DNA from 2 places in the Dorea sp. BIOML-A1 genome. Region 2 is predicted to be linked to the other one. Evidence: a T-box and tRNA genes for the amino acid it is inferred to sense, from the RefSeq annotation. Region 2 holds a T-box; the other holds one or more tRNA genes.

The links. A T-box is a leader RNA that pairs with one kind of tRNA and senses whether it is charged. The one in region 2 lies ahead of leuS (leucine--tRNA ligase), so its partner is inferred to be a tRNA-Leu.
Region 1: it encodes a tRNA-Leu, which carries the amino acid that the T-box ahead of leuS (leucine--tRNA ligase) is inferred to sense. The anticodon was not compared.

Annotation. Positions count from the first base shown of each region.
Region 1 is NZ_WWSA01000006.1:23,969-32,280, forward strand. Features, by position in the region: gene GT508_RS04105 (hypothetical protein) at 1-815, opposite strand, end outside; gene GT508_RS04110 (putative ABC transporter permease) at 1,013-1,819, shown strand; tRNA gene GT508_RS04115 (tRNA-Leu) at 1,877-1,959, opposite strand; gene GT508_RS04120 (DUF4317 domain-containing protein) at 2,047-3,165, opposite strand; gene sdaAB (L-serine ammonia-lyase, iron-sulfur-dependent subunit beta) at 3,402-4,073, shown strand; gene sdaAA (L-serine ammonia-lyase, iron-sulfur-dependent, subunit alpha) at 4,094-4,963, shown strand; gene GT508_RS04135 (FUSC family protein) at 4,983-6,047, opposite strand; gene GT508_RS04140 (MarR family winged helix-turn-helix transcriptional regulator) at 6,061-6,501, opposite strand; gene GT508_RS04145 (RNA polymerase sigma factor) at 6,691-7,188, shown strand; gene GT508_RS04150 (zf-HC2 domain-containing protein) at 7,175-7,765, shown strand; gene GT508_RS04155 (helix-turn-helix transcriptional regulator) at 8,170-8,312, shown strand, end outside.
Region 2 is NZ_WWSA01000007.1:83,339-91,650, reverse strand. Features, by position in the region: gene mscL (large conductance mechanosensitive channel protein MscL) at 1-159, opposite strand, end outside; gene GT508_RS04835 (TIGR00730 family Rossman fold protein) at 265-798, opposite strand; gene leuS (leucine--tRNA ligase) at 928-3,357, opposite strand; T-box leader at 3,448-3,689, opposite strand; gene GT508_RS04825 (hypothetical protein) at 3,955-4,377, shown strand; gene GT508_RS04820 (CapA family protein) at 4,506-5,774, shown strand; gene GT508_RS04815 (AEC family transporter) at 5,872-6,807, opposite strand; gene GT508_RS04810 (CvpA family protein) at 6,855-8,312, opposite strand, start outside.

The sequences.
Region 1 (8,312 bases), on a different contig from region 2:
GCGGCAGGAATCTGCGGAATGAGACTTGCAAACACAGCAGACAGATAAGAGCCGGCTGCGATAATGATAAAGGATGTAAGCCCCCGGCCGTTATCGATGGTATTTCCATCACGGCCCTGCTTCCTGCTTCCGCCGAGAACACAGAAAAAGATAATAATCTCATAAAGCAATAATACTCCGGCAACCGCAAGATAGGCGATCAGTTCCTGATCTGCAGCTGTCAGACGGGAAATAATGTTACCAAAAGGACCTACATTTGTCAGGAAATGCAGTCCCAAAAGATAAATGATCCATGCGATCAATAGCAGCGTTCCCATTCTTAACAGAAAATTGATAAATTTGAATAAGATTTTTCCTCCCGTTTTTGCGGTTTTTGCAACCGGTTTTGCGACATTTGGAATTTTAACCCCACGTTTTTTTCGGCGGTTTTTCTCTTTTTTACGACCATTGCGGGAATCATCATAATCATCATCCATGGCAATGTCATCATCATAAAGCTCATCATCTAACTCATCAAGGAAATCCTCATCATAATAGCTGGTATCAAAGAAATTAGCTTTTCCTTTTTGATTCCTGCTTTTTCTGGAAATTTTCCTGTTTTTATCCTTTAATTTTTTTGTTAATCTGTCATAATCATTTTTTCTGATATAATCGGTATGATCAATATCGGATAATCCGGATAATACATCACGGTAATCATCATCATCGTCATCATCGATAGAGATGTCCGGAAGATCACCTTCGTAGATCACTTCGAAATCATCGTCAAAAACATCAGAAGCAGTTGGTGTTTTTTTCTTGTTATTTAAACTCATTGTTAATCCCTCCTATTTATACCCATCTTCTATTTTATAATGTTTGAAAAAAACTCTCAAGAGTGGTCACAGAATATTCACGAAGTTGTAAGAAAAAATTTAGATTTGTATTATATGAAATAAAAGCTTAACAGATCTGAAAAAGAAGTTTGTTGAGAAATAAAGTGGAATCACGTATAATAAAATTTATTAATATAATGACAAAGAAGGAGAGAGGATATTTGACAGAGTTATATTATTTCGCATTATCATTTTTTGTATATGGATTCCTGGGATGGTGCACGGAGGTCGCATATGCAGCAGCAAAACAGGGCAAGTTTGTAAACCGTGGATTTTTGAATGGACCGATCTGTCCGGTATATGGAATAGGGGTTGGTGTTGTAGTACAGTTTCTGACGCCGGTTGAGAATAACCTGGTGTTGCTGTATATCAGTTCTACCATACTTGTGACTGTGATCGAAGGGATTACCGGATTTTTGCTGGAGAAGATCTTTCATAATAAATGGTGGGATTATTCGGAACAGCCATTGAATATTGGTGGATATGTATGTGTGTTGTTTTCGCTGATCTGGGGAGTGTTCTGCGTCCTGATCGTGAAGATTATCCATCCGCTGATCTACAAAGTGCTGACGATGATTCCGCTCGTTCTGGGAATTGTAGTTATGGCATGTCTGGCGGTCGGACTTCTTGCGGATCTGTATGTAACAGCTTCCGGTATCCTTAAGATGAACCGCAGACTGGAAGCAATGGAGAAGATTGCAGCCGAGCTGAAGGAACTGTCTGATAAGGTCGGCGAGAATATCTATGAGAATGTAATGGAAGGTATGGAATTCAGGGAGGAGAAGAAAGCTCGTATAGAGGAATTAAAAGCGAAATACGAAGAGATGGCAGAGAACCGTACAAAAGTTGGTGAGCGTCTTGTGAAGGCATTCCCGAAGATGCAGGTCGGGCAGCATAAGGAGATATTTGAGGAACTGCGGGAGCGCATAAAAAGAAGTAAATAAAATCATAATTCAGAAAAAATAAAAAACCTTGAAGAACAAATCTTCAAGGTTTTTTCATGCGGAAAAAGGGACTTGAACCCTCACAGGATTGCTCCCACTAGAACCTGAATCTAGCGCGTCTGCCATTCCGCCATTTCCGCTTGACAAAAAGTATCTTATCATAGTCTGACGGAAAATGCAAACATTTTTTGTGAAAAATTGAAATTTTTTTAATTTTTTCTTCAAATCTAATGGATTTCGATCCCGTTTACTTCCAGATGATCATCGATCGCAATTACCAGACAGCGGCGTCCATCGATATCACGCGTCTCTACCAGGTCGGCTCGTTCCGGATTAACCTTAACTACCACATCCGGTGTCTCAATCTGGAAAGTCTTAGCACTGGCGATGTTGGATGCGAGCAGGGTTCCGTGTATGCCGACGGTCTCATCGAATTCATCATCGAATGATTCCAGCTTCTCTTCGGCAACTCCGCTGCGTGTCAGGAGCTTTCTGACATCAGTTTTGGATAATTCCAGCGGTTCCGGTTCTTCTTTGGTCTGTTCGATCATCTCATTTAAATTATCATGGATGTTACGGACCACTTCGTAGTCACTGTCTTCGCCTAGGGTATCACTTACGATTACCTGGAAGGTTGTTTTCTGATCACCGGCAGTCAGTGGAGTAGTGCTTCCAAGGACGTGTTCTACGAAATATGGCTGTAATTCTTCTGGTTTCTTTGTGTAATAAAGGACATTATGTACGTCTGTTGCACGATCCTGGAATGCAGGGAATAAAAATCCTTTGACCGGAGCTTCTACGAACCAGTCGCGGATACGGTCTTCAATGTTATTTGTCTGTGCATTGTAAGTAAGTCCGGCTTTCGTAAGATTGACCGGACAGATGCTGCAGAGGATGTGCTCATATACGGTATCGGAGGCGTCCTCCATCTCCAGACCATCTTTGGTCTTACCGGGAACATCGTATACGGCATGGATCAGGATGATGTAGTAGTTTTCGCCGTATTCATAACTTTCCACGACCTTATCATAGAATTCCTCCAGAAGAAGGTCATCCTGAAGTTTACTGTTCTTTAATCTCATAAGAAATTCCTGTGTGCCGCCATTCAATTCCTGGTCGAGCGGGAATTCCATATTGATGAGGTTCTTTCCGATTGTTCCGGAAAGGGTGTGTTTGAAGATGTCAAAATATTTGAAAGCCTCTTCTTCGGGTAAAGATAAGAAGGCTTTTTTCATTTCCATTTTTTTCTCTTTTTCGTGATCCACATAACATCCGCAGATGCGTGTGATGGCACAGTTTTCAGGAGAAAACTGTCTGCGGATCTCCAGAACTTCTTTTTTATTCATGCTATACACTTCCTTATCATAGGCTGGGAGGATACCTTAAAGCTTCTATATCAGATATCCGGTCCTGCGTTATAAAATGTTAGCATATCAGAGAGGAAAAAACAATCTTTGACCATTGTAAAAGATGAGATGGGAACGTATAATAGTAAATAGAATATACCAAAATACGTAACTATCCGACACTTGAAAAAGATGGGGAAGGGGATAGTTATAGTAAAAAAGAAAGGGAAAAGAATATGGGAAATATATTCGACATTTTAGGACCGGTAATGGTAGGTCCATCCAGCTCGCATACAGCAGGGGCAGTCAGGATCGGTATGGTGGCAAGACAGTTATTCGGCCGTCAGCCGGAGAAGGCGGAGGTTATCTTGCATGGCTCGTTTGCCGCAACAGGAAAGGGACATGGAACGGACAGGGCATTGATTGCCGGTTTATTGGGGATGATGCCGGATGATATGCGCATACCGGACAGTTACGAAGTTGCAAAAGACATGGGGATGGATTTTGTAATGAAGAACAAGAACATTAAGGGTGCACATCCGAATACTGCTCAGATTATTATGGAAGCAGAAGGTGTGCCGCAGATGAAGATCCAGGCACATTCCATCGGAGGCGGACGCATCTGTGTCTGTAAATTGGATGGGATTGATGTAAATTTCAGTGGAGAGAGCTGTACACTGATCATCCGGAATGTGGATGAGCCGGGACGGATCATGGAGGTGGCCGCTGCACTCAGTAAAGCTGAGATCAATGTGGCGACCATGCAGGTATTCCGTGACAAGCGTGGCGGAACGGCTGTTATGGTTGTAGAGACAGATCAGGTGATTCCGCAGAGTGCGATCGATGAACTGGAGAGCAAGCCGGGAATTATCCGTGTGAAATTTCTTGATCCGAACGGATCGGTATAGATAATGGAGGAAAAGAAGATATGTCATATCAGTCAATGGAAGAGGCGAAACTGAGAGGGGAAAAAGAGAACATTCCATTCTGGAAAGCAATCCAGTTAGAGGATGCACAGGAGAGGGATGTGAAGATAGAAGATTCCTGGGAAAAGATGAAGTATATGTGGCAGTCCATGCTGGATGCGCTGGATGCTTATGAACCAGACAAGGTATCAAGAAGTGGTCTGGTCGGAACAGAAGGCGGGCTTATGGACAATTACCGTGAGAATGAAGAACCGTTGTGTGGGAATTTTGTCTCAAAGGTGATGTCTAATGCACTGAAGATGGGGTGTAATAATGCCTGTATGAAACGAATTGTTGCGGCACCCACAGCAGGAGCCTGCGGTGTACTTCCGGCAGTACTTGTTACTTATTATAAAGAATACAATGTTCCGGAAGAAAAGATGATAGAAGCCATGTATGTGGCAGCCGGACTTGGTCAGATCATTGCCAACCGGGCATATCTTGCGGGAGCATCGGGAGGATGTCAGGCAGAGATCGGTTCCGGTTCGGGAATGGCAGCCGGGGCAATCTGCTATATCAAAGGCGGAGATACGGATCAGATCGGACATGCCTGTGCGATGGCATTGAAGAACCTGATGGGACTTGTATGTGATCCGGTAGGAGGTCTGGTAGAGGTACCGTGTGTGAAACGTAATGTAGGCGGTGCAGTGAATGCGCTGGCGGCAGCGGACATGGCACTGGCAGGGATTACAAGTAAGATACCTGTTGACCAGGTGATAGATGCGATGAAAGAAGTCGGAGACAAGATGGACGTATCATTGAGAGAAACCGGTGTCGGTGGCGTTGCCGGAACACCTGCAGCACAGGAAATAGTAGAAAAATTAGGGATGTAGCGTAAGCTACATCCCCTTTTTAAGAGAGCGTTGTTTTTAAATCGGTGCTATGAAAATAAGCGTGTGCTTTATCGAATAATTTGTTGCACAGGACCGTATAAACAGAACCAAACAGGTTGGCACCAATTCGGAGTGCTACTGCATATGGCATTCCAAACAGACCGGACGCAATGGAAAGCGCTCCAAATGTATTGAACACTGTCTGCCAGGAATATCCTGCCGAATATCCGACACCGATTCCGCCGATGATTCCGATATAGGCATACATAGACTCCGGAAGAACCGTATACAGAACAACGAATAACAGACCTCCTACGATGTTGAACATCCAACGCTTTCCGGAACGTGCGACACAGTCATTTGTAAACGGAAGACACACGGACATACATGCGATACCTGCCCACATAGCTCTTGGAAGTCCGAGCAGGGACATGATGAGCATCGCCGATGATACGATGAATGTCAGCTTGATATACCATCTGCTGCGTGCGGAATGAATGTTGAATTCCTGGAACAGATGAGAAAATTTACGCCGGTAAGGACGGTTCTTCTGATTCTTATAGAAAATGATCATGCAGAGGATCATTCCGACAAGGAGTCCTTCCAGTCTTAAAATGTAGGCATGTCCGCTTACATCATATCCAAATAATAATAGATAGCCAAGGACAAAAGTAGAGTGATTGTACATGATCACATTGTGGCATCCGAGGATCATCAGCAGCATGATACAGACCACATTGACAAAGAATGCCGGAACCGGGGATACCATGTTGGCAAGACGGGGACCTGCCATAAGGATTGCGTAGATGCCTGCGATAGAGGCAAGCCCGTGCGTGGTACGGATCCCGAAATCGGCCTGCCTGAGAACCAGCACGGCCAGAAGCACGGTAACTCCGACAACACTGTTGTCATTTCCGATGAATTTACTATATAAAGATACAACGGCGACACAGAATATCATTACAAGATATACTTTAAAGTTGTAAATGAGTATGTGGCGGCGTTTTTCTTTTTTATCAGTTGTGTTTTTTATCAGCTGTTTGGAGCCGGTCGAGCTTAGTTGTAGTTCCTGGTAAAATGTCATAATAAAATCTCCTTTACTTTTTTTGTGAAGAAAGAATCTCGTTCGCTTCACGGATTAGTTGGAATAAAGTCTCGAATTTCTCTTTCTTCATATTTTTCTGTAATGTATAGAGTGGATCCAGATAGTAATAGTACATACGGTCAATCTCATCTTTTCCGGCACCGGTAATGCGGATGCAGTAACTGCGGCGGTCGGACGCAGAGGCCTCTTTACAGATAAACCCTTTGGATTCCAGATGGTCGGTCAGGCGGCTTACGATAGTCTTACTGATGCCCATAGCGCTGGTAATCTGTCTTGGTGTCAGTGGTTCTTCCGAAAGCGCGATCCGGAACAGAAAATCAATCTCCTGAGCAGAAGTGTGCTCTGATTTTCCAGATTTCCGGATCGCCATACTTGCGAAATGCCGGAGGTCGCCTTGTTTTGATACGATATCGGTCCAGTTTTTGTCTTTCATAGTTGCTCCTTTATAATAGTTTACTTTGTAAACAATTGCGATAAGTACTATAATAGATATAGAAGGAAATGTCAAGGGGATTTATGGAAGTACCTTTGGTCTATAAAAATAAAAAAGTTTGTAACGAATTGAGAAAAAATGACTCTTAATAGTAAAAGAAGATATAAATGAGAGAAGAGAGGTGAGTTCATGGAATCTTTTGAGGAAGTATATCAGAAATATTTAAAAGAGGTATATTGTTTTCTGCTGAGATTATCCGGAGACAGGGAAATAGCAGAAGAACTTACCCAGCAGACATTTGCCATTGTATTTGAAAAATTGGAAAATTTCAGAGGTGAATGTAAATTATCGGTGTGGTTATGTCAGATTGCGAAGCATGAATATTATGCGTGGACAAAAAAGCAGAAAAGATATGCAAATAAATTAGATGAAAATCATGCAGATCAAGGGGAGGATTTATTAAATGGCATAATCAATCAGGAAAATGGACAGATCATCCGAAAGATTCTACATGACTTACAGGAACCGTACAAAGAAGTATTCATGCTGCGGGTGATGGGAGAGGTATCATACAGAGATATCGGACAGTTATTTTCAAAAAGTGAAAGCTGGGCGAGAGTGACCTATTACAGAGCCAAGAAAATGATCGTAGAAAAGATGGGAGGCGCAGGCAATGATGAAATGTGAGATTATCAGAGATCTGATACCGTTATATCTGGATAAGGTATGCAGCGAAGATAGCAGAAAACTGGTGGAAGAGCATTTAGCAGAATGTAGTGAATGCAGGAAATATATGAAAGAATTAGAGACGGAACTGGAAGCGGTGAAACAGAAAAAAGAAGAAGACCTGGATGAAAAGCGGTTGTTACAGGAAGGAGCGGAGCGTATGAAGGAAATCGGCAGGAAAAGTATCGTAGATAAGATGATTATTGTGGATACATTACTAAATTTCTTATTGATCGTAACGGCTGTAGTATTGTGCAAACGGCAGATAGATATCGAAGGTGCCGATGCGGGATATTATATAGCAGCCATAGTATTCAGCTTTGGATTTATTATCACATTCTTCATATGTGACTGCATCACACTGGTTCAGAAATGGAAGAGAAGAAAAATGCAGACGGAGTGGGAGTATAAACAGATTCCGATCTGTGAAAGTTATGCGAAGATATCTATAGGCGTAAAAGTAATCATTGTATTTATGCTGGTATGTGCGGCTTGTATATTGGGATTTTCGCAGTTTGGAGGAATGTTTTCTATTTAATGCATTATAGCGGCTGTCACCGATCGGAATAAACTTACAAGGTCCTATCCTGTGCTGACTCCAACATGGGGAAATTCTAAAGCAAAAAAGTTGACCTAAAAACGAACTCACAAAAAATCCAAACTCGACATTCGTCTCAGACAGTGGATTTTTTGTGAGCAAATGGTCAACTTTTTTACTTAAGAATTACCAACCATGAGTCCGTATGCACAGGATAGGACCTTGTAAGTTTATTCCTGTGATTTCGCATGCCATAATAATTAAATGGAGAACTAACCTTTTATTACGGTTCAGGGATCTGGCTTAGTGAATTAAATAGAAACTTGACAACTATAGTTGTCATCTGTTAGAATTTAAATGACAAGAAAAGTTGTCAAAATATGATTGATAAAGGAGATGAGCATTTGCCTTTACTAAACCGATTGAAGGAATACAGATCAAGACTTGGCGTCAATCAGACCGAGATGGGAAAGCTCGCAGGCGTATCCAGACAGACGATCAGCCAGATAGAGAGAGGAGACTATTCGCCGTCAGTAACACTCGCATT
Region 2 (8,312 bases):
GTTCATTCCTCCGAACAATCCAAGAATTGGATTAATGATATCATCTACCAGGGATGATACAATACTTGTAAATGCACCTCCGATAATGATACCTACTGCCATGTCCATGACATTACCACGGCTGATAAATTCTTTGAATTCATTCATGAATTTTTTCATAGTGCGCTTTATCCTTTCCTCATTTGTCTCTCATTTTTGATATATCTTCTTTTTTCATCTTACCATCTTTGCAATTCAATGGTCAATGCTTTCTTCTATATCACTTTATTTGTCCAGAATCCGCTGGATTTCTTCCAGATCCTCCGCAAAATATATTCCCTCCTGCTTTTCCGCAGAAGAAAGATCCATCTCGATCATATGCTCCAGAAGCTGCTTCAGACTGTCGTAATATCCGTTCAGATTATAAAGAATACATGGCGCATCCAAATGTTTTAACGATACTTTAGACATCACCTCCGTGATCTCTTCCAGTGTTCCCGTTCCTCCCGGAAATGCAATGAACGCCTCTCCAAGTTCTATCATCTTTGCCTTTCTTTCCGACATATCTTTCGTCGTGATCAGTTCCGTAATCTCGTCATACACAAATCCTGCATCAATAAAAAACTGTGGCTCTACCCCGATCACTTTACCACCGGCCTGTAATACACTTTCTGCAAGTTCTCCCATCAGACCGGATTTTGAACCGCCATATACAAGAGTATTTCCATTTGTTCCGATCCACGCTCCCAACTCGCGCACTGTTTCTTTTAAAAATGGATCATTTCCTTCATTTGCTCCGAGGTATACTGTAATATTCATTTTATACTTCTCCTTGTAAATCTTCTATTATCTTTCGAATAATGTCTGATGCATATGGATGAAAAGAGGATCACCCGTTCTCTTCCCGGCAATCCTCTTTTCCATTCATTATAATTCTATATAGATTTCTTATTTCATCACAATATTAATGATCTTCTTCGGAACATAGATCTCTTTGATCACATTTCCTGTCAGCTTATCAGCAATTGCTTCTTTACCTGCTGCAAGTGCTTCTTCTTTTGATGCATCTGCTGAGATTTCAATAACTGCTTTTGTCTTTCCGTTGATCTGTACCGGAACTTTGATCTCATCATCTTTCATGGCGTGCTCATCATATTTTGGCCATCCGGCTTTGAATACGCTCTCTGTGTGTCCCAGTTCTTCCCACAGTTCTTCCGCAACATGTGGCGCGAATGGAGACAGGAGTACTGCCATTGTAGACAATGTCTCTTTATCGATTCCGCCCTCTTTCTTGGCAATCTCGATCAGTTTGTTATTGTGTTCCATGAATGCTGAGATTACCGTATTCAGGCTGAAGCTTTCCAGACGTGTTGTTACATCGTATATCAGTTTATGACGCTCTTTGATCATCTCTTTTGTAGCTGTAATGTCTGCATCTTTGCTGTCCATAACAAGGTTCCATACACGTTTCAGGAAACGGTTTACTCCGTCGATTCCTCTGTCATCCCACTCAGCATCTAACTCCGGTGGTCCAACGAAGAGTTCATACATTCTTAAAGAGTCACATCCATAGTCTCTTACCAGATCGTCCGGTGATACGACATTTCCTTTTGACTTACTCATCTTGATACCATTCTTACCAGTGATCATTCCCTGATTGAACAGTTTGTGGAATGGCTCATCAAAATCTACTACCCCGATATCATATAAGAACTTGGTGTAGAAACGTGAGTACAGAAGGTGAAGAACTGCATGTTCTACTCCTCCGATATACATATCTACAGGAAGCATCTCATCTGCTTTTTCTCTTGATACCAATTCTTTATCATTGTGGTTATCTACGTAACGCAGGAAGTACCATGAAGATCCTGCCCACTGCGGCATTGTGTTTGTCTCTCTCTTCGCATCAGCTCCACACTGAGGGCACTTGCAGTTTACCCACTCATCAATTGCTGCAAGCGGGGATTCTCCCGTTCCTGTAGGTTCGTAAGATTCTACTTCCGGCAGACGGAGTGGAAGTTCTTCTTCCGGCACCGGTACATTTCCACATTTCGGACAATGTACGATTGGGATTGGCTCTCCCCAGTATCTCTGACGCGAGAATACCCAGTCACGCAGTTTGAAGTTTACTGTTGCGCGTCCGATTCCACGCTCTTCGATCATATGCGGAGCTTCTTTCTTCAGTACAGAAGATTCCTGTCCATTCCATTCTCCGGAATTGATCATTGTTCCGACAGCGTCTGTGTAAGCCTCTGTCATATTCTCAATCTCTTTTCCGTCTTTTGCAATTACCTGGATGATCGGAATATTGAACTTTGTAGCAAATTCAAAGTCACGGTCATCATGAGCCGGTACACACATAATTGCTCCTGTACCATAGTCAGCAAGTACATAATCAGACAGCCAGATTGGAACTTTCGCCCCGTTGATTGGATTGATTGCATAGCTACCTGTGAATACACCTGTCTTTTCCTTATCCTGCATACGATCTACATTCGACTTCATAGAAGCATCATAAATGTACTGTTCTACTGCTTCTCTTGTCTCGTCATTTGCAAGGCTCTTAGCCAGTTCATGCTCCGGTGCCAGAACCATAAATGTTGCTCCGTATAAAGTATCCGGTCTTGTTGTGTAAACAGTAATCTTCTCGTCTCTTCCTTCTACAGGGAAATCAACCTCTGCTCCGTAAGACTTTCCAATCCAGTCAGCCTGCATCTTCTTAACCTTCTCCGGCCAGTCCAGCTTATCCAGATCATTCAACAGTCTGTCTGCGTATTTTGTAATCTTTAACATCCACTGACGAAGGTTCTTCTTTGTAACCTCAGCGCCGCAACGTTCACATTTTCCGCCAACCACTTCTTCGTTAGCAAGTCCTGTCTTACATGAAGGGCACCAGTTGATCGGGAATTCTTTCTCGTATGCAAGTCCTTCTTTGAACATCTTAACAAAGATCCACTGTGTCCATTTGTAGAAGTTCGGATCTGTTGTATTTACTTCTCTGTCCCAGTCATAGAGAGCTGCGATCTCATTGATCTGACGTTTGATATTCTTAATATTGGCAGCTGTTGAGATCTCCGGGTGAACGCCCATCTTAATTGCGTAGTTCTCAGCCGGAAGTCCGAATGCATCCCATCCCATTGGATGAATGATGTAATAGCCCTGCTGTAATTTATAGCGGCTCCATACATCAGAGATTACATATCCTCTCCAGTGACCTACATGAAGTCCATTTCCTGATGGATACGGGAACATATCCAGACAGTAATATTTTTCTTTCTTATTTCCATCTTCATCAAACTGGACGTTTACCGGGTTTTCTTCCCATTTTTCACGCCATTTTTTTTCAATTGCCTTATGATTATAAGGGATCTTTGACATTTTTTTGTCCTCCTGTTTTTATATGGTAACTGATTTTATTACAGGAATACACATCCTATAATAAAAATAAAAAAGCCTGTTCATCTCATTATAAGAGACGAAAAAGGCTTATATTCCGTGGTACCACTCTTCTTCACCCGACATTACCTGCCAGATGCACTCATTTTTCTTCTATAACGGGAAGCACCCGCTTCTGCCTATGTGATCTTCAGTAAATCCGTTCAGCAAAAGGACTCTGAGGTGAGTTGGGAGTCTTCGTCTGCTGTCTCGCACCAACCGACAGTTCTCTTATCAGACACCGGACCCTTAATACTCCTCTTCTGCGTCTTTTCAATATTCTTCATTATTATATGAAGAATGTTAAAATAAGTCAAGACCTGTCTTCAAGAAAGTACAGAAATACCTCGCAGATTCCTCATATTTTTCATCACATGCTTTCAATTATTTTCCTGTCACAAAGTTAACATTTTAGCCAAAAAAATTGTCAGAAAATTCATTTTTTTAGTTGTTCTAACCAGTTTCTTAGTGTATAATAAGGATAAGTAATTACTACTGATACAGATCAGTAAATATGATACATAAAGGAGAGTGTTTACCATGGTTTATTTATTAGCAGGTCCGAAAGGAACAGGAAAAACACAGCAGATGATCGAGCAGGCCAATGAGGCTGCGAAAAAATGCAATGGAAATGTTGTATTTATCAAAAAAACACACCGCGATACAGCAAGTGTAACATTTGATATCCGCACAATTTGTATGGATGATTTCCCGGCAATCACAAACATTGACGAATATATCGGATTTTTATATGGTATGTACAGTTCTAATCACGATATCGAGTATGTATTTATCGATGGTATCTTAAAACACGCTGATATCTCACTGGATAATATTCCGGCATTTATTGACCGCCTGAAACAGGTTTCCAAAGAATGTGAAGTTGAATTCTATGTCAGCATCAGTGCAAACAAAGAGGAACTTGCTGACGTAAATACAGAAGGATGCAAATATCTGAACTAATCTTTCTTATTGAGACAGAATGATCCGACAGTCCATTTTACAAATGGACTGTCGTTTTATGTCACAATAAGATATAAAAAGCAAAAAGGCAGGTCTGACAATCCTGCCATGTACAGGAGAGAAAACGTATGAGCGGAATTAAAGATGCAAAAAAGAAAAGGGCACGCAGAAGGCGCAAGAGACAGATTCAGCGTATCCTGCTGATCATTGCCATGATACTGATCCTGATCGGATTCCTATTCCTGATCCGGGCCGCAGTCCATGCTGTTGTAAACAAATTCACCGGTCCTACTGTCACAACCTCAGCAGACAAAACTGCCGGTTCCCCAAAAAGAAAAAAAACGACTGCAAAAAAAAGCAGCAAAAAAAAGAAATCTTCAAAAAAGAACACTCAAAAAAAGAAGTCTTCCGAAAAAAAGTCTTCTGAAAAAGACACTGTAGAATTAAAAACGGTAACACTCAGTAAAAAGGGAAAGAACAATACGGACAAGCTTTCTCTTACCATCAGCTCAACCGGAGACTGTACTCTTGGAACCGATGAAAGTTTCAACTATTCTACCAGCCTGAATGCGTACTATGAATCACATGGTGCTGATTATTTCTTCCAACATGTCAGATCCGTTTTTAAAAAAGACGACCTGTCCATTGTCAATATGGAAGGAACCCTCACTGACGAGACAGCCCGTGAGGCAAAAACCTTTGCTTTTAAAGCTCCTTCCGAATATGCTTCCATCCTTTCCGGAAGTTCTATTGAAGCAGCCAATCTCGCCAACAACCACAGTCATGATTATGGCGAGAAGAGTTATACCGACACGATTTCCGCACTGGAGGATGCCGGAATTGCTTCCTTCGGTTATAACCGTATCAAGATTTTAAAGATAAAAGGTATAAAAGTCGGTGTCACCGGAATCTATGAACTTGCAGACCATCAAAAACGTGCATCTCAGGTGAAGCAAAATATCAAAGCCCTGAAAAAAGCCGGTGCACAGGTCATCATCGTGAATTTCCACTGGGGAATCGAAAAGCAGTATACACCGGATGAAAACCAGAAGGCTCTCGCACATCTTGCTGTCGATGAAGGTGCGGATCTTGTGATCGGGCACCACCCACATGTGCTTGAAGGTATTGAAGAATATAATGGAAAATACATCTGCTATAGTCTTGGTAATTTCTGCTTTGGCGGCAATTCAACACCAAGTGATACGGACAGCATGATCGTGCAGCAGACATTTACTTTTAATAAAAAAGGAAAATTAACGAAAAGCAGTAAATTAAACATTATCCCTTGTTCTATCTCTTCTTCCAGCGGCTATAACGACTACTGCCCTGTTCCGCTTACCGGAGACGCAAAGCAGCGTGTACTGGACAAGATCTCGCAGTATAGTGAAGGATTATAAGATTATAATATCAACAGATTATCAATATAAAAAGCTTCGCAGGAATATGCATTGCACATACTTGCGAAGCTTTTTTTCTGTCTTATTTTATTTTTTATTATCCAATCAATATCTCATAAATCAGGACCATCAAAGGCATCGTAATGATACAGCATATTACTGACATTACATTGATCACACTGGCGTATCTGGAATCTTTTTCATAAATCTGTGCAAGCTGTGTGACCATTGCTGCTGCCGGGGCTGCAGTTGCGATCAGTACGATCATCAGAATATACTCCGCATCCGGATGTAACCCGGTCCGCTCCAGTCCCGCAAAAGCAATTGCCGCAATTAACGGGAACAGGATCAGCCGAATCATACAGATCAGATACGGACGCTTCTGCCGGAACACCCACCTTAGATCTACATCACCGATCACCATTCCGATCACCATCATGCTCGCCGGACTGATCATATCGCCAAACCCGCTGACACAGCTGTCGATTACTGCCGGAAGACGGATCTCCAGCGCAAAAAGTGCAATTCCTATTATCATTGCGATTACATTCGGATTACACAGAATCTTACGGATATTCAGGTTCTTCTCCTGCCCGATCAGATTTATGCCGTGTGTCCACATCAATATCGTCTGCACCAGAATAAATGCCGTCGTATAAAACACCCATTCCTCGCCCAGTACCGCCGATACCAGCGGAATCACCAGATATCCTGCATTTGTATAAATAATGGATGCCTTCTCTATGCTGTTAAAATGAATTATATATGATAATATTTCCGAACCCACGATCAGGATCACATGCACAATTACCGACATCCCAACCGCGATCATAAGCCCTTTTATCTTGTCGTCCGTCAGTTCAATCTGAAATGCATGTACGACTACACATGGATTGCAGATATACACAACCATATTTGAAATGATCCGGCTGTCTTCCGTCTTAAAAAGTCCGGCTCTGACCACTCCGAATCCAACCGCCATTGTCAGAAACATAGCTATGATCTGTTCCGCAAGAAGTATACTAATCTCCATGACTCTCTCATTTCTTATATCTTTTCGGTAAAATGTATCACCAGCTATTATTCCTGTGCATCTGCCTCTTCTTTATCAGAAGCTGTTTTTTCTTTTGCATCTTTACCGGTATTTAACTTTGTCACTGTATTGACATCCTTATCCTCTTTATACGTTACCGTCACCTGTTCTCCCAGTTCACATCGGATCACATCTATGATATCTGCTACTGATACATCATAGATCGCGTCAGAATTCTCCAACATCAGATAATAATGAGAATTTCCATTCAGAACAGCCTGCGCAATCTTCGTGATCTTTCCGGATACCTCTTCTTCCTTCCGCGTATCCTTTTCCTGTTCTTTCACACCATTTTTCAACAGTAATTCATTATAATTCTCCTGACACTGACTGACACTGTCACCAATTGCAACGATCTGATACTTCTGGACATTAACCATTGCATATTTCTTCACCAGACCGGCATCGTCTTTTAATGCGACAAAATAGGTCGGCTCACCGGCAATATTCAATAAGAGTGGGAATGTTGCCTGATATTTCAGGTTCTGTACCTGTCCTTCTGCCGATGACATGGCTGAAGATTCTGTCGCACCTTCTACTTTGTAGTATTTTGTCTCCATTGTGCGTTGATTTGCCAGAACAAATCCAACATTCGACTGATCTCCGTTAACAGATGTAACTCCGGTATACATCCATACATCATCATTTAATGCCAGATAGTTATAACCATCCGTTGTCTCCAGACAGTCTTTCTGACTCAGTACACTGTTAAAGAAGCCATGTTTCAATGTTCCGTAATAATCGAACAGATTCACCAGCAGGTCTGCGGAATATACACGGTCTACCCACTGTGGTACATTTCCGACATCATAGGTCTTCGTCTTTCCTGTCACTGCATTACATATAACAACTTTTCCAACCGTCTCACCACCGAATAATCCGATGTTAAATTTCTTTACCGGAGCGATCCAGTACGGATCACCATTTTCATCAATTTCAAAACTTAATTCACCGTAAATGTATGTCGGATGTGCAAAACGCAGATGGCGGTAAATATTACGGTTAAAATGATCACTTGTTGTATATTTCATACCCTGTTTCAGTTTTACAAGCTCCGTAGACTGATTTGCCATATTGATCCGGATATACGCCGGAATTCCTTCCCCCTGATTCGTAAACCATTTGATCAGATTTGCGTATTTTAACGGAGTAACACGTACCGGATTCCCCTTGTAGTTAATCTGACTGTAGATGTCATCTGCCTCAAACTGGGATACCATATCTACCATACTGCCCATCTTACGGTCACCGAGAAGTGCTGCCGTATCTTTATCCAGAAGCGGGATCTTGTCAAATGACAGTTCCTCTACATCTTTTGCAAATTCCCCTTCTTTGACCGTCATAAGTTTCTGGTATTTCTTTGCATTTACAACCGGTGAAGACAGCAGTGTTCCAAGCAGGTATACCGCTCCAAGAACCACCACTACTCCAAGAAAAACTTTTAC